One region of the Bradyrhizobium sp. USDA 4354 genome, then DNA from elsewhere that is predicted to be linked to it. Evidence: riboswitches for the same ligand, from Rfam matches in the RefSeq annotation. Region 1 holds a riboswitch; each other region holds the start of a gene.
The links. A riboswitch is a leader RNA that binds a small molecule or an ion and turns the genes downstream of it on or off. The one in region 1 is predicted to bind cobalamin.

Region 1 (4,208 bases):
TCATAAAAGCCCATCTCGGGCACGCTCATCTCGCCAACGACCGGGCCAGCGTAGAGACCTGAGGCGAGCGCAAGCTGCGCAATCGCGGCCTGCGCCGCGACCGGACCGCCGGTGTCGCAGAGCACCTTGAGCCGCCGCAGCGTCGAGACCGGCAAGGTCGAATACGCGTCCAGCCGCGGGTCATCGCGCCCATCGGCCGGCAGCACGGCCAGCACGATGTTACGGTCCTTGGCGAGCTGTTGCAGGGCTGCGAGCCCGTACGGCCAGTAGGACTCACCGCCGATCAGGCGCACCAGGATGCCGCGCGCCTGCGACAGCGTGCGCTCGACATAGGTGTCGACCGACAGCGGATGGCGGAGCTCGGAAAGATTCGCGAGCCGCAGCGACGGCAGGCTGCCCTGGCCACGCCGCCAGCCGGCCGCGAACGCGGCGAGATCGGAATCCGAATACGAGAGCACCACGAGATCGGCCGGGTCCTGGCCGATGTCTCTTGGCGTCGCGGTCTCCTCGAGACCGCGGCTCTCGCGGAAGACGACGTGCATCAGATAGCTAATCCTGACCTGATCGCGGCCTCATCGATGTCGCCATGCTCGCCGATCACGACGAGCTTTGACTGCCTGAGACCCGCGGCCCAGGGCTTGTCGAACTGGTGGCGCACGCGCTCGCCGACCGCTTGCAGCAACAACCGCATCGGCTTGCCCGCGACTGCGATATAGCCCTTGGCGCGCAGCACGTTTTGCTCGCGCGCCAGACGCTGCACGGAAGCGACCAGCGCATCGACGTCAGCAACTTCCGGAAGATCGATCACGACCGAGGCGAAATCGTCGTGCTCGTGCTCCTCCTCGCCATCATGATGCGAGGGCCGCGCGGCGAGATCATTTTCGGCCGCCGCGCCAAGGCCGAGGATGACGCGGGCATCGATCGCGCCATCCGTCACGGGCAGCATCGGCACGCGGCGCGGCATCTCGGCGCTGATCGCCGCCTTGGCGGCTTCGATTCCAGCCACGCCCGCAAGGTCGGCTTTGGTCAGCAGCACGATGTCCGCGCAGGCGATCTGGTCCTCGAACACCTCCGACAGCGGCGTCTCGTGGTCGAGATTCTCGTCCGCCGCGCGCTGCGCTTCGACAGCCGCCGGATCTGGCGCGAAGCGGCCGGCGGCCACAGCTTCGGCATCAGCCAGCGCGATCACCCCATCGACCGTGATGCGCGAGCGGATTTCCGGCCAGTCGAACGCCTTCAGCAGCGGCTTTGGCAGCGCCAGGCCCGAGGTCTCGATCAGAATGTGATCGGGCCGCACCGGTCGCGCCAGCAATTGCTCCATGGTCGGAATGAAATCGTCGGCCACCGTGCAGCAGATGCAGCCATTGGCGAGCTCGACGATGTTCTCCTCCGGGCAATTGGCGTCGGCGCAGGACTTCAAGATCTCACCATCCACGCCCTCGCTGCCGAACTCGTTGACGAGCACCGCGAGCTTCTTGCCGTTCGCATTGCTGAGCAGGTGCTGGATCAGCGTGGTCTTGCCGGAGCCGAGAAAACCGGTGACCACCGTCACCGGGACTTTTGCGAGCGAGTTCATTCGGCGGCCTCCGGCACGACGGGGATGGGGGGAATGCGGGCAAGCGATTGCTTGCGGAATATTTCCGGCCGGCTGCGCCAGGGCACGATGCCATCCGGCGCAGCGGCATAGGCCGCAGCGCCTGCGACCACGTCGCGCGCGTTCGTATCCGACAGGCGGCCATAGACATAGGACCAGCGGCCGGGCGCGCTGAGCGCGACCGAGCAGCCCTGGCTGCAGGCCGACAGGCATTCGACGGGAACCACATTGACGCCGTCGGGCACGCCCGCGTCGACGATCGCACCATGCAGGCGCTTGCCGGGCGTGGTCTCGCCCTCGCCGAGCGTCTGGCCGGCGCGGCAGGTGATGCAGACGTGAAGTGTGACGGTCATCGCCTCTTCCAGATAACAGCGGGAGGCGATGAGGCACACGGACCATTCTTCAGAAGGCCCGTTTCCCCGTCGCGGAACACCCCGTCCGCCGGTCCAAAACTCGTCCGCGCTGGCAGGTCTCCCGGCTTGCGGAGCAGGGTTTTGGCCCTTCGATCCCCGCCTTCCCGATTCCAAAGGGAATCAGTGGCTTCGGGCATCTCTCCGGTCACGGTCGCGGGGGCGGCTGCAGTTTGGATCCAAATCTTGCCGATTCGGACCCTATCGCATTCCCTCTTCGCCTGTCATAGGACAGGAACCAACGCCGGACCACCATTTGCCGGTGGCCGCCACTTGTCAAGCCGAAGGACCGGGACCGATGACGCCTGAACCGGATACCCAAACAACCGAGGAAACCGACGCCCGGCACGCCCAGAAAATGGCGAAGAAGAAGGCCGCCCGCGACAAGATCATGGCGACCAAGAGCGGCGAAAAGGGCCTGATCATCGTCCACACCGGCGCCGGCAAGGGAAAATCCTCCTCCGCTTTCGGCATGATCGTCCGCTGCGTCGCCCATGGCTTGCCTTGCGCGGTGGTGCAATTCATCAAGGGCGCCTGGGATACCGGCGAGCGGCGGCTGCTCACCGGCCATTTCGGCGATCTCTGTCAGTTCCACGCCATGGGCGAAGGCTTCACCTGGGAGACGCAGGACCGCACCCGCGACATCGCCGCCGCACGCGCCGGCTGGGAGAAGGCCAAGGAGCTGATCCTTGACGAGCGGCTGCGCATGGTCGTGCTCGACGAGATCAACATCGCGCTCCGCTACGACTATCTCGACGTCGCCGAGGTGGTCGAATTCCTCACGACGCAGAAGCCGCCGATGACGCATGTCGTGCTCACCGGGCGCAACGCCAAGGACGAGTTGATCGAGATCGCCGACCTCGTCACCGAGATGACGCTGGTCAAGCACCCGTTCCGCTCCGGCATCAAGGCTCAGGCCGGCGTCGAGTTCTGAAGGCACGATGGCACGCGCGCTGATGATCCAGGGGGCCGGCTCGGACGTGGGCAAATCGCTCATCGTCGCCGGCCTGGCCCGCGCCTTCACGCGGCGGGACTTGCGCGTGCTCCCGTTCAAGCCGCAGAACATGTCGAACAATGCCGCCGTCACCATCGACGGCGGCGAGATCGGCCGTGCCCAGGCGCTTCAGGCCCTCGCCGCCGGCGTCGAGCCGCACACCGACATGAACCCGGTGCTGCTCAAGCCCGAGACCGATGTCGGCGCGCAGGTCATCGTTCACGGCAAGCGCATCGCGACCGCCCGTGCGCGAGACTATGCGGCGATGAAGCCGTCGCTGATGGGTGCAGTGCTCGAAAGTTTCGAGCGGTTGAAGGCGCGCTCTGATCTCGTGCTAGTCGAGGGCGCCGGCAGCCCGGCCGAGGTGAATTTGCGCAAGGCCGACATCGCCAATATGGGCTTCGCGCGCAAGGCGAACGTGCCGGTCGTGCTGGTCGGCGACATCGACCGCGGCGGCGTCATTGCCCAGCTTGTCGGCATCAAGACGGTGATCGACCCCGACGATGCCGCGATGATCCAGGGCTTCGTCATCAACAAGTTCCGCGGCGACCCCACGCTGTTCGATGACGGCTACAGGCTGATCGAGCAGAAGACGTCCTGGCGCGGCCTCGGCGTGCTGCCCTGGTTTTCGCGCGCCGGCGAGCTGCCCGCCGAGGATGCGCTCGGCCTGCGCGATGCGCGCAAGCCGGGCCAATGCAAGATCGCCTGCCTCGCGCTGTCGCGAATCGCCAATTTCGACGATCTCGATCCGCTCAAGCTCGAGCCGGGCATCGATCTCGTGATGGTGCGTCCGGGCGACGCGATCCCCGGCGACGCGCGCCTCGTCGTCATTCCCGGCTCCAAATCCACCCGCGGCGATCTCGCCTTCCTGCGCGCGCAAGGCTGGGACATCGATCTCCTCGCGCACTACCGCAGGGGCGGTCATGTGCTCGGCCTCTGCGGCGGCTATCAGATGCTGGGGCACAGCGTCGCCGATCCCGATGGCATCGAAGGCGCTGCGGGCGAGACACCGGGCCTCGGACTTCTGGACGTGAAGACAGTGATGAGCCCGCAGAAGACGTTGACGCGGGTTGTGGCCGTGCATGCCGCCACGGAGCAGCCGATCGAAGCCTACGAGATCCATATCGGTCGCACCGAGGGCCCCGATTGCGCCCGCCCGTTCGCGAAACTGAACGGCGGGCCGGAAGGCGCGGTCTCGCCGGATGGGCGG
Region 2 (4,208 bases), 1.4 Mb from region 1:
GGGGTCGAGTGACAGCCCTGTTGACGTCAAAGCCTCGATCAGAATTTGGCGCCGGCCTTGAGCAGATAGGTGCGACCGGGCAGCGGATAGGCGCTGAAGCGTCCATCCGTGAAGGTGCTTGCGATGGCATAGTCGTAGTAGAGCGCGTTTAGCAGATTGTTGACGCTGAACGACCAGAAGTACCGCTCATATTGACCGCTGAGCTTGACGTCGATCGTGCCATTCGCAGGGATAGGCCTCTGGGTTCCGGCCTGGTCATTGTCCATGCGACGCTCGCTCCAGAAACGCGCGGTGGCATCAAACACCAGATAGTTCTGCCAGATGTTCCAGGTGAGGCCCGCACTCGCGGTGTAGCGCGACACCAGCGGCACGTCGTTGCCCGCCCAGATGCCTTCGCGGAAGACAGCCCGGGTATAGGCCATGCCGGAACGCACCAGCAGTGCATCGTTGATGCGATAGGCGACACTGGTCTCCGAGCCGTAACGGCGGGTCGGATCGAGATTGGTGTTGTAGAACAGGATCGGATTGAAATGGATCTCGCTGGCGAGGTCCATCAGATAGAGACTGCTTTGCATCTGCAGTCCGCCCCCCCCCCTCTGATGCGCAGCCCGCCCTCGATGTCCTGCGAGGTCTGGGTCTTGAGCTGAAACGTCTGCGGAAGCGGATTGAACAACGGGTCGAATGAAGGGCCTGACGACACCCGCTCGTCGACGTCAGGCGTGCGGAAGGCGCGCGCCACCCGGCCGAACAGCGCGACGCTATCGCTGAGACGATGCTCGGCACCGAGGTGCAGCGCAAATTGAGTCTCATCGCTTCTCAGCGGAAGCGCACCGATGTCGGCATTGAACGGAGCCGCCGGATCAAAATTGTCCCGGGCCGAGAGATTGACGTTCTGCACCCGTGCGCCGTAGGAGATGTCGGTCGTCGGCGCGACACCCAGCGTGTGCTGGACATAGCCCGCCACCGTCCGCTGCCTGAGGTCGTAATTGTGCCAGGGGGCGAGGCCCTGGCCGGCGCCGCGGTTCTGCTGAAAGCCCGCATCGTAATAGTCGATGCCGGTCAAGAGCTGCGACGGCATCCCGAGCAGAAGGCTCTTCACGCTGAGGCGCGGCGTGATCGACCATGTCGTCAGATCGGCCTCGACATAGGTCGACGTGAAGAAAGCCGGAACCGGCGTCGGGCTCGAGAAGAACGCGCTCTGCTGTTTCTTGTCGCGCAGGCCGCCGTCGACGATGAGATCGACGCCGTTGACCAGGGTCTTGGTGAAGCCCGCCGTCGCGCTGAAACCCTGCTGGTTGGCGTAATTGAAAGGCGTGCTGGTCCCGCGCCGGCTGGTCGCGAGCTCGTCGACGCCGATCGACGGATCGACCGTGCGGCCGCCCGGCAGTCGCAACTCCTGATTGTCACCGGTGACGGTCAGGAAAGCAGTCAGGCCCGGCGTCGTATAGTTCAGATTGCCGACGCCGTTCGCCTGGGAGTATCGATTGTTGTCGCGATAGCCATCGGTCCTGACGGCATTGCCGTAGAACGAGGTCGACCATGGACCGGAATTGAGCAAGGTCGAGACGTTACCCAGCCTGGTGTTGAACGAGCCGAAGCCGGCCTCGATGCGCGCTGTCGCGGGCGGGCCGCCGACACCGTTTTTGGTGACGATGTTGATCACGCCGCCGACCGCATTGTCACCATAGAGCACAGCACCGGAATTGCCGCGGGTGACCTCGATACGTTCGATCGAATTGAGCGGGACGGTGGAGAGATCCACCTGCGCCATATCGATGTCGTTCAGCCGCCGTCCGTTGACCAGCACCAAGGTGTTGGCAGTGGCGAACGCGCCGAAGCCGCGCAGGTCGACATTGGTCTTGGCACCGATCTGGCCGCCATAGAACGTCGTGATCTGGGCGCCCGGCACCTGCACCGCGATGATCTCGGCCAGCGTCTGCGAGGGCGCATGCGCGATGTCCGCCGCCGTGATGACGGTCGTGGCCGCGCCGACGATGCCGCCATTGTTGGCGACCACCTCGCTGCCGGAGCCGGACGAGCCTGTCCCGCTCGGTGCTCCGTTCGGCGTCGCCCGGCGCCTCCCCGCGTCGCCATCGCCGGTCGCCCTGGCCCGCGTACGGTTCTGATCGTCAGGCTTGGTCACTTCGACCGGCGGCAACTGCTCGGCGACGGCCTGCTGTGCGCGGGCGATGGAGAGATCGAGCGAATGGAAGGAAACGGCCGCAACCATGCCGGCGCAGCAGCGCCTGGCGGCAGTGACAATACGGGACACAATGATAACCTCGGCATGACGTCAGTGGCACGTCACAGCGAACGAGGCTTTACGGCGGAGCGATCGATTGCTCCGGTGAAGCTAATGTCTGTACTCCCCGACCGACATCTTCGCGTGTGACCACGGCTGACGGCAGGTCTCCTGGCTCGCGGGTCGTTACCTCTACGTCGCCTTCCCAGGACCGAGATTCCCAGTGGCACAGGACGAGAGATTCACCGCTTACAGTTGCGGGGGCAGCCATGGCATTGAGAAGATCCCGGCGTTGGGAAATCTCGCACCACGTTCCCTTTTGATCTCCGTAAGGAGAACCGTCACCGTTCAATCTACGAGTCGTCCGGACCGGGAGTCAATCGACCGGCGGCCGTTGTCACCTCCGCAAGCTGGCATCGACGTACCGGCCAATGCCGGTCCATGGGAGGGCGGCCGGCCGCTCAGGTCCGCCCTCGCAAACGTTGGGCCTGGGCCCAGGCGACAGCGACATCGTGCGGCGGGACATCGACGTGCTTGATGGGCGTCAATTCGCCGGAGGCGGAGACGATCGCGGTCTCTTCGCGGCGGCAGCGCGTGCAGACGAAGCGGACCTCGTGCGGGGACGCAGACCAGCTCGTCCGCTTCACATTGGCCGCCATCGGCCAGGCATCGCAATGCGAGCACGACACCAGAAATCGACCGGGATCGAGCATACCCATTCCATCGGACTCCGCGTCCCGCCCGCCCCCTTCAATGATTAATCCATGTGAATCGTTCCGGTGCCGGAGCACCGCCAGCCTTTGACCCTGGGCCGCTATCGGTTCCCGGTATCCGCAAGCCGTCAGGTCTCGTGGGCGATCGCGTTGCGACCTCACCGACCTCGTCGCGCGGTTGCGATCCCTGCAAGGCAGAAGGCGGTCCCCGCTCAGCGAGCTCCCTTGAGGGTGCAGGAGGTCGTGCAGGTGACGGTTGTGCCGCGGTCGCACGCTTTGCAGGCGTTGACACACTGGTTCATGTCGCGTGGATTGTAGCTGTAGTTTCGCATCGGACAGACTGGCGTCGTCGAGCCGGTGATGTCCTGCTGATCACAGGCCGCCGTCATGAGCGCGAATATGATCACTCCAACGAGGCGCATGGGATTGCCCTGTCAGGCATGGCAAATGACACTCGCGAGGCACGCTGCATTGCAACGAACCCCGGCCTTCCCACCACGAGCCATCGCCGATCAGACGACGCCCGCATGCTTCTAGGATGCGCGCCAAACGTTAAGAACGGATTGCAGACGGCTCAGGCCGCAGCCCTGGTCGCGATCGCATGCCGCATATCTGCCGCCAGCTGGCGGTACTGCTCGGCGAGCCTCAAATAGAACTCGCGCTTGGTGCTGTCGGTGGCGAGCTTGGCAATCAGCTCGCATTCGGCGGTGAGCGTCTCGAACCGTTCGAGCCTGTCCTCGAGATGTGTCATCGGCGTGTCCCCATTAGACGCCTCAGGGACGTCAAACCTAGGCCCGGGAAATAGGTCACGGCGAACATCGTTATGGAGTAGCATCGTTTTTTCTCGGTCCGGCATACCGGACCGCAGCCACGGCTATTTCTGCTCCAGCCGCCAGGCGCCATCCCAATTGGCATCCGGCGGATGGGGCGCGAACTGGGTGATGCGCCCGAGCATCGCGCGCGAGGGGCCGTCGCCAGGCACCGCCTCGAGCGCCGCGTTGAAGGCTGCACGGGCCTCGTCGAAGCGCCGGGCGCGATAGGCGGCGAGACCTTCGGCATAGTGCGTGCGCAGGCTCACTTGTGCATCGGTGAGTGCGCCTGGTCTCGCCATCACCTCGAAGATCGCCTGCGGCGCGCTTTGCCCCGCAACCGCCAGACGATCGATCTCGCGCAATTCGAGGCGCGATCCAATTGCATCCGCAGTCGGCTGCGAGATCAGGATGCGGGTGCCGTAGACCTTGTTGACGGCCTCG
Region 3 (4,208 bases), 3.0 Mb from region 1:
CTGCCGCAGAAGATCGCCGAGCCGGCCTTGCGTGGTCGTCACAAAGTTGAAGTTGCTCGGATCATGCAGAAAGCGAAGATTTGCGTCCCTTTCGCCATCCTTGACTTCACTGGCGATCAACGAGAGCGCCAGGGCGCGCCAGCCCAATTCCATCGGCTTTGCATAAGTCGACGCAAGTTGAAACGTGCCGTCGTGCGCGATCTTCCAGGCGATAACCTTCTGTTCGCCTAATGTCTCATCTCGGTGCCTGGCCCACCAAATGAGCACATGGTCATTTTGGTCAAGTTCAGCGACGCCCCACATTCGCGGGACGAACTGTGCCACCTTCGAGACCTTGGAGATAATTTCATCTATTGTCTCGCCGTCTTGCGCTCGCCACGTCGACTTGAATCTTTCGATAAGGGGGCTCTCGTTGGCGCGAACACTGTTGCTCGTCGGAGCCAGCCCGGCCAAGCAGATCAGGGATTGACAGAGACAAAACCATAACGCGCGTCTTGCAGACATTTTCCTCATAACTGTCAGCCTATCTGGTTTCATCCACACGTCATTCCAAAGCGAGCAACCTTCAACCTGTTATGCGCGAGCGCAAGAAGTTAGCGGCGACGCGACGGGGAGACCGACGGTGTCCCGTGCGAGCAGGCGCTCCCCTCTATGTCACGCGCCGCTAACTTCACTGCCAACGACAGCCTCAATTTGCTGTGCTGGACATGCCCAGCAGGAGGGACTGGGCATGCCGAGGACCTGCATTCTTCGTGCCACGCAATAGACGGCAATTCGCACCGGTTTTGTGTCCGCTTTGTCGACTTTCCGACTTGCGCACGTTTCGATGTTTCCGTTCAGCCTTTCCAGCGCGGCTTATGCATCCTCGTCACGCACTGGATATTCGACGGCGCAGGGGAATGCCTCGGCGCCGAGTTCCTAATGAGAATTGGGAGCACGTTTGCCGCCATTGAATCGTTTGGTTCGCTATCGTTGTCGGAATGTGGGTTTTCGATCTCTGCCATGCCTTTTGGCACTTACGGCCAAGGGGCCACGGCGCGATTGGCGCTCCTTTCGCGACATGCGGCGCTCCGGAAGTCGAGAGCAGCCTCAGCCAGCTGAGCTTTGCACTCGATGCCCAACGACGCGAAAGCCGATCTTCACCGCCGAGCATTTGAGGTCTGGCTGGCCCCGCAAATCACGTGCTCGCCGGGTATGTTGCTGGCTTTCGGCAGGTGTCTTGGGCTTATTCAACACGGATCCTGTTGGTCGAGAAGGGGGGCTGAATGGCGGACGTACTCAAGAACCGTTGGGAAGCCGGGACTCGCATCAAATGCGTTCAGCTCGAGCCAGCAGTCCCGACCGCGCAAGCCGCGTTTGTCCCTTCGATCTGGCGTGCGGCCCGCGGGCAGCTGCGATGGTCATTCCGATATCGCTGATTGGAGAGCGCTTCTACATCGTCTCAACGATAGAGATGCACGATCATTCGCGTAGCAGATCTCGCAGCATCAGCTTGAGACATAATCTGAGAGGTTGACGGAAGACTTCTCTTGCCGATAATCCAAGTCGTCGAGGTTCTCCGGTTTCCACTTGATCCGGAGCTAAGAGGGAAGCCGGTGAAAATGCCGGCGCTGCCCCCGCAACTGTGAGCGGCGAGCCGCTGTCCAACGATGTCACTGAAGCCTGCGCGGCTTCGGGAAGGCCGGACAGCAGCGATGAACCGCGAGCCAGGAGACCTGCCCCGACAATATATTCGTCCACGGGCGGGGTGTCCCGGTGGTGCGCCAAGCAGCCGTCGCACCGCGCGACTTCCCCTGCCTGCGTCCGCCCTGGCCTTTGCCCCCAACATGGGGTTAACGCTATGTCTCTTCTCTCCCTTCCGGTTGCCACGCTCGGAACGCCACGCATCGGTCCAAGGCGCGAGCTCAAACTCGCTCTAGAAAGCTATTGGGCCGGAAAAAGCAGCGAACAGCAGTTGCTCGAGGACGCAGCTGGCCTGCGTGCCGCGAACTGGGCTCGTCAGAGATCTATCGGAGTCACGGTCATTCCATCGAACGATTTCTCGCTGTATGACCAGGTGCTCGACACAAGTTTCATGGTTGGCGCCATCCCGGAGATCTACGCCTCGAACGCCGAATCCATTTCGCTCAAGACGTACTTCGCTATGGCCCGCGGATCACAATGCGACGATCAGGATGCGAGTTGCGGTCACGGACCGCGCGGATTTGGCGCACCCGCGCAGGAGATGACCAAGTGGTTCGACACCAACTACCACTACATGGTCCCCGAGTTTCACAGGGGACAGACTTTTAGGCTATGCTCTCGCAAGCCGATCGAGGAGTATGACGAAGCCAAGGCCCTTGGCTTTCAGACCCGCCCTGTCCTGATCGGGCCGGTCACATTCCTAAAGCTCGGCAAGAGTCCCGATCCTGCGTTCCAGCCACTCTCATTACTGGATGAACTGATACCGGCCTATATCGAGGTTCTGCAGGAATTGGCCAGACGTGGGGCAAATTGGGTTCAGTTCGACGAACCCTGCCTGGTTCTTGATCTGGATGAGAGGGCGCGACAATCGTTGCGACATGCCTATGACCGGCTCACCAAGGAGGGGCCGGCCATCAAGATCTTAGTTGCCAGCTATTTCGGCGAGCTCGGGGACAATTTGGACACCGCCTTGAGCCTGCCGGTTGCCGGACTGCACCTCGATCTGGTTCGAGCGCCACAGTTGTTGGACCAGATCATCGCTGGCGGCCGAAGTGATCTCGTCATGTCGCTCGGTGTCGTCGACGGCCGGAATGTATGGCGGTCGAATTTGTCGTCGCTGCGCCAGCGGCTCGAACCCGCGATTGAGAAGCTCGGCAAGGATCGTGTACAGATTGCTCCATCCTGCTCGCTGCTTCATGTGCCGGTCGATGTTGAACTCGAAACCGGGCTCGCTTCCGACGTCAAGAGCTGGCTTTCTTTCGCGGTCCAGAAGATGCGGGAGCTTACGATCCTGGCGCGGGCACTCGCAGGCGACCAGAATGTTGCGCTATCTCTTGCCGAGTCGGAATGTGCCGCGAGTGGCCGCCGGTCTTCGCCGAAAATCCGTGATGCCAATGTCGCTGTACGGATGAAAGCGATCGATCAGACCATGCGTCGGCGCGCCAGCCCATTTGCCCGTCGTGCCGAGATCCAAAGCAACCGTTTCGGACTACCGGCTTTTCCTACCACGACCATCGGATCGTTTCCGCAGACCACAGAGGTCCGGAATGCCCGTGCGGCGCATGCGCGAGGCGCGATAAGTGACGAGCAATACGACAGGTTCCTCAAGGAGGAGACTGCGCGCGCCGTACGTTGGCAGGAGGACATCGGTCTCGACGTCCTCGTGCACGGCGAGTTCGAGCGCAATGACATGGTGCAGTACTTCGGCGAGCAACTCGCCGGCTTCGCATTTACCAGGAACGGATGGGTGCAGTCCTACGGCTCGCGCTGCGTCAGGCCACCGATCCTGTTTGGCGATGTAGTGCGGCCGAGGCCTATCACGGTGGACTGGTGGCGCTACGCGCAATCACTAACGAGGAAGCCGATGAAGGCGATGTTGACCGGACCGGTGACGATCTTGAACTGGTCCTTTGTTCGCGATGATATTCCCAGAAGCGAGGTCTGCCGCCAGATTGCGCTCGCGATCCGAGACGAAGTTCGCGATCTCGAGAATGCTGGTGCGACAATGATCCAGATCGACGAAGCCGCACTGCGCGAAGGAATGCCGTTGCGTCGATCGGATTGGACGGCCTATCTCGACTGGGCCGTGGATTGCTTCAGCATCTGCTCATCGGGCGTCGCCGATGAAACGCAAATTCACACACATATGTGCTACTCGGAGTTCAACGACATCATCGGTGCGATCGCTGCAATGGACGCAGATGTCATCTCGATCGAGACGTCGCGCTCGAAAATGGAACTACTCGACGCGTTCAGGAACTACGAGTATCCAAATCAGATCGGGCCGGGCGTGTACGACATCCACTCTCCACGCGTTCCCGAGACCAGCGAAATGAAGGAGCTGATGGCGTTGGCTCGGACCCGGCTGCAGGATACGCAGCTCTGGGTCAATCCGGACTGCGGCCTGAAGACGCGCAAATGGGAGGAGGTTCGGCCGGCGCTAGCGAACATGGTCGCTGCCGCCCGCCAACTGCGGGCTGCATTCGATCCGCGAGGCCGTTGATCCGGGCTTGGCTCTCTTCTCG
Region 4 (4,208 bases), 3.1 Mb from region 1:
TGAAGGTGATCCAGGGATGGCCGGTCTCGAATAGCATCGTCAGCATGCGGCGCCAGAGATCGGTCGCGCGGACCGTCTTGAACACGCGCATGCCGCCGGCCTTCGCCTTTGCCTCGTAGGCCTCGTAGGCCGACTTGAACGCCTCGCCGTAGAGATCATGCAAGTCCGGCGTCTCGTCCGGCGAGAACAGTGTCCATTCGCTATCGGTGTCGACACGCTGCATGAAGAGGTCCGGCACCCAGTTGGCGGTATTCATGTCGTGGGTACGGCGACGATCGTCGCCGGTGTTCTTGCGCAGATCGAGGAATTCCTCCATGTCGACGTGCCAGGTCTCCAGATAGGCGCACACCGCGCCTTTGCGCTTGCCCCCTTGGTTGACGGCGATCGCGGTGTCGTTGGCGACCTTCAGGAACGGGATGATGCCCTGGCTTTCGCCGTTGGTGCCCTTGATATGGGCGCCGAGGCCGCGGACCGGCGTCCAGTCGTTGCCGAGGCCGCCGGAGTATTTTGCGAGCAGCGCATTGTCTTTGATCGACTTGAAGATGCTGTCGAGATCGTCGGAGACGGTGGTGAGGAAGCAGGAGGACAGCTGCGGGCGCAGCGTACCCGAATTGAACAGTGTCGGAGTCGAGGCCATGAAGTCGAACGACGACAGCAGATCGTAGAACTCGATCGCCTTGGCTTCGCGATCGATCTCGCGGACCGCCAGCCCCATCGCGACGCGCATGAAGAAGGCCTGGGGCAATTCGATGCGCTTTCCGCGCACGTGCATGAAGTAGCGGTCGTAGAGCGTCTGGAGGCCGAGGAACTGGAAGTTCAGGTCGCGCTCCGGCTTGAGCGCGGCGGCGATCCGGCCGAGGTCGAAACGGGCCAAATCAGGATCGAGCAGCTCGGCCGTGATGCCGGTCTTCACATAGGCCGGGAAATACTCGCCATAGCGGGTTGCCATATCCGCCTGCGAGGCGGACGTCGGGGCGCCATGGACATAGGACAGCACTTCGCCGCGAAGCTTGTCGAGCAACAGACGCGCGCTGACATAGGCGTAGTTCGGTTCCTGCTCGACCAGCGTGCGCGCGGCCATGATGGAGGCCAGCGCCAGCTCTTCCTGGCTGATGCCGTCGTAGAGGTTGCGGGTGGTCTCGGCCAGAACGGGGGCGGCAGACACACCATCGAGGCCGGCGCAGGCTTCACCGATGATCAGCGCGAGGCGCCTGCTATCGAGACCAACGCGCGAGCCGTCGGGGAGCGTGACATGGAGTGACGGCGCCGCGGCAGGGGTCGCCTCGGTGGCTGCCTCCTCGGCTCGCTGGCGCGCTCGCTCTTCGCGGTACAGCACATAGGCGCGCGCGACCTTGTGGTGCTCGCTGCGCATCAAGGCGAGCTCGACCTGGTCCTGCACGTCCTCGATATGGAACGTACGCCCCTCGCCGGCCCGCCGCATCAGCGCGCTGACAACTTCAACTGTGAGCTGCTCGACGCTCTCATGGACGCGGCGCGAGGCAACCGCGGTGGTGCCCTCGACCGCGAGGAACGCCTTGGTCATGGCAACCGCGATCTTGGCGGAATCGAACGGCGTGACCTTGCCGTTGCGGCGAATGATCTGCATGGCCGGCTCGCTCGAAGCGGGCGCCAGCGACTGTGGACGCAACTGGATGATGGGTGCGGAGGAAGTTTCCGCGTCGTGAAGGTTCAGTGACATCAATAGGCCCCGTGATGCGCGCGTTGTATTTGAACGGGGCTGATAGGGAAGGACGCTGCAGAAACGCCCGCAGCAAAATGCCGGACGGTGCATGCAAGCGACCGCCGGACACCCCGCCCGTGGACGTTCAGATCGTCACGGCAGGTCTCCTGGCTCGCAGGTCGTCGCTCGCATCCCGTCTTCCCGGCACGAAAGCACCAGTGACGATTGTCGGAGGCAGCTCGCTGCTGACAGTTGCGGGGGCAGCGCCGGAATTCCGCGCCTTCTGGCGCAGTTCACCGGCTTCCCTCTTAGCCACTAAATCTTGCGATCTAGCGGAACCGTGACGCCCACATGTGGTGATATTCGCGAGCGAGTGTCAACGATTCGTTTGAGCTTCCGCTCAGATTGGCTGTGGAATGCGGGAATTTCGGCGGGCGGCTTGGCAAGACCTAAGCCGTGCTGCGCCCGAGCCGCGCGAAGATCGTGCTCGTCAACGCGCCCTGCGGTTCGGTGCCGAGGAGCGTACGAAGTGCTCCTCGATGCACGGCGCAGATCGCGCCGTGCCTCCCTGACGGAAAAGTCCAAAGACGCGATGTCGTCACGCCTCGTCGTTCAAGTCGAGATCGTACGACCACGCCCGAGCGGATTGAGCAGCCGGACAATCTCGCAGACGGCAACGAGGCCGATCAGCCATGCTGCGCTGCGCAGCCCGATCCGCGCCACGATCTTAAATGTAAAGGCGCCCTGGCCACCCAGGAATGCGCTCACGCGCTGGCTCGGCCTGCCCTGGCAGACCGACGAAGCATCGTGCAACTCCAGCGCCGATTACTCCCCTAGCACATATTTGTCATTCCCGAGCTTCTGGGGCGCGCGCGTGCCCGACCAAGTGCTGAGCTCTGCCGCTTTCGAGCGAGCGAGCGCTAACGTCACCGATCCGTTTGATGACCCAAGGGCTGCAACGTCTCCAGCACGCGTTGCTGCGGGAGGACTGGCTGCGCGACGTTCGCGGCCGCACGTATTACGAGCGCATTGACAAGATGGCTCAGCTGTGGGCAACGCTCGGGATGGTCGAACCACGCCAAACGCCGCAGGCACTGCGCGACGTTGGCTTCCCGGAACAGTCCACGTGGAGACTGGCCGCGATCGCGCGAATGCCGGCTCCGAACGAAAAAAAGTTGCCTTGATTACCCGGATCGAGTCGCTGCGGGAGCGGACACCGGAGCCGACTCTGTCCCAAGCGGGCCTCGAAGCGCCGCCCGAACGGACCACGCCGCCCCGCCATCAGTTTCGTCAGGATGAGGTGTGAACGGCGTGGACGACGACCGCGTCTGGGACGTTCTCGTGGTCGGCGCGGGCCCGGCGGCGATCAGCATCGCCGGAGACCTTCCGAAATGCGGTAGCATCGAGTATTCGTGTTACCGCCTCCCTAAGGGGCTGTCCCTCAGGTAAGGATGCGCCGACTTGATGAACGGAGACTTGCATCGGCACGCCGCCACCTGCATTGGCGATCTCCGTCAACTGCTGTTCGAAAGCCGCTGCGTCTGCGGACGGGAAACCGATAAGTTCTCTTGCGGGCCCGCGCTGCCCGACTGCTGGAGCCCCCGCGAGTTGAGGTAAAGTCCATCCGGTCTCACTTTCGAAATACCAAGGACTCGGCTGATGCAGGACCATCGAGCAAAAGATCGAGCGCGATCAGGGGCATCAGAAGAGGCTCCTCTTCTGATGGACACTGCAAAGCCCCAGTTCGCGACATGCCATCCCAAATCACCTGAGCATTCGGCTGTTTTGCACTAAAGCGCGATGGCATTAAGTTCGATACCCTGAATTTCTGAGGTAGTTGGCGCATTCATCGGCGGTGAAGGCATCGAGTGCGTGGCCGATTGCGGCGCAGACCGCGTCGACGGTTCGCGCGGCAGCTTTGCGGACGAGGTGCTTGAGCTTGGCAAAGACCTGTTCGATCGGGTTCAGGTCGGGCGAGTATTTTGGTAGGAAGAAGAGCTTGGCCCCGACTGAACGGATGAGCTGGCGGACGGCTTTGCTCCTGTGACTGCCGAGATTATCCAGGACGACGATGTCGCCGGGCTGAAGGGTCGGCAGGAGAACCTTCTCGACATAGGTGCGGAAGCTCACGCCATCGATTGGCCCCTCGATGAACCATGGCGCATCGATCCGGTCGTGGCGCAGGGCCGCCAGGAAGGTCATGGTCTTCCAGCGGCCGTGGGGGACCTTTGCGTGAAGTCTGCTCCCGCGCGGCGCCCATCCCCGCAAGGGGGCCATATCGGTCCTGGTCCAGGTCTCGTCGATGAAAACCAGCCGTTCAGCTTCGACGCGTCCTTGATACTTTGCCCACTGGGCTCGCCGCCGCGCGACCTCGGCTCGATCGCGTTCGCCAGCCGCCACGCTTTTTTTTGAAGCTGAGCTTCTCGGCATGCACGAAGTCCCACACCGAGTGGTAGTCGACCTTCAGACCGCGACCGGCAAGCTCGGCAACGAGACCGCGTATAGTGAAATCGCCGTCCTTGATCCG

Region 2: another riboswitch for cobalamin. It lies ahead of ACVIIV_RS24330 (TonB-dependent receptor); the one in region 1 lies ahead of ACVIIV_RS30955 (DUF1636 family protein).
Region 3: another riboswitch for cobalamin. It lies ahead of metE (5-methyltetrahydropteroyltriglutamate--homocysteine S-methyltransferase); the one in region 1 lies ahead of ACVIIV_RS30955 (DUF1636 family protein).
Region 4: another riboswitch for cobalamin. It lies ahead of ACVIIV_RS16485 (ribonucleoside-diphosphate reductase subunit alpha); the one in region 1 lies ahead of ACVIIV_RS30955 (DUF1636 family protein).

Annotation. Positions count from the first base shown of each region.
Region 1 is NZ_JBSSDC010000001.1:6,625,203-6,629,410, forward strand. Features, by position in the region: gene cobN (cobaltochelatase subunit CobN) at 1-542, opposite strand, end outside; gene cobW (cobalamin biosynthesis protein CobW) at 542-1,576, opposite strand; gene ACVIIV_RS30955 (DUF1636 family protein) at 1,573-1,947, opposite strand; cobalamin riboswitch at 2,042-2,262, opposite strand; gene cobO (cob(I)yrinic acid a,c-diamide adenosyltransferase) at 2,303-2,938, shown strand; gene ACVIIV_RS30965 (cobyric acid synthase) at 2,946-4,208, shown strand, end outside.
Region 2 is NZ_JBSSDC010000001.1:5,254,855-5,259,062, reverse strand. Features, by position in the region: partial or broken gene ACVIIV_RS24330 (TonB-dependent receptor) at 39-2,272, opposite strand; cobalamin riboswitch at 2,387-2,600, opposite strand; gene ACVIIV_RS24325 (hypothetical protein) at 2,704-2,961, opposite strand; gene ACVIIV_RS24320 (hypothetical protein) at 3,530-3,706, opposite strand; gene ACVIIV_RS24315 (adenylate/guanylate cyclase domain-containing protein) at 3,830-4,208, opposite strand, start outside.
Region 3 is NZ_JBSSDC010000001.1:3,614,920-3,619,127, forward strand. Features, by position in the region: gene ACVIIV_RS16650 (nodulate formation efficiency C protein) at 1-324, opposite strand, end outside; cobalamin riboswitch at 1,535-1,737, shown strand; gene metE (5-methyltetrahydropteroyltriglutamate--homocysteine S-methyltransferase) at 1,841-4,186, shown strand.
Region 4 is NZ_JBSSDC010000001.1:3,566,774-3,570,981, reverse strand. Features, by position in the region: gene ACVIIV_RS16485 (ribonucleoside-diphosphate reductase subunit alpha) at 1-1,699, opposite strand, end outside; cobalamin riboswitch at 1,822-2,039, opposite strand; gene ACVIIV_RS16480 (hypothetical protein) at 2,294-2,449, opposite strand; gene ACVIIV_RS16475 (hypothetical protein) at 2,623-2,865, shown strand; one part of gene ACVIIV_RS16470 (IS630 family transposase) at 3,488-4,090, opposite strand; one part of gene ACVIIV_RS16470 (IS630 family transposase) at 4,092-4,208, opposite strand, start outside.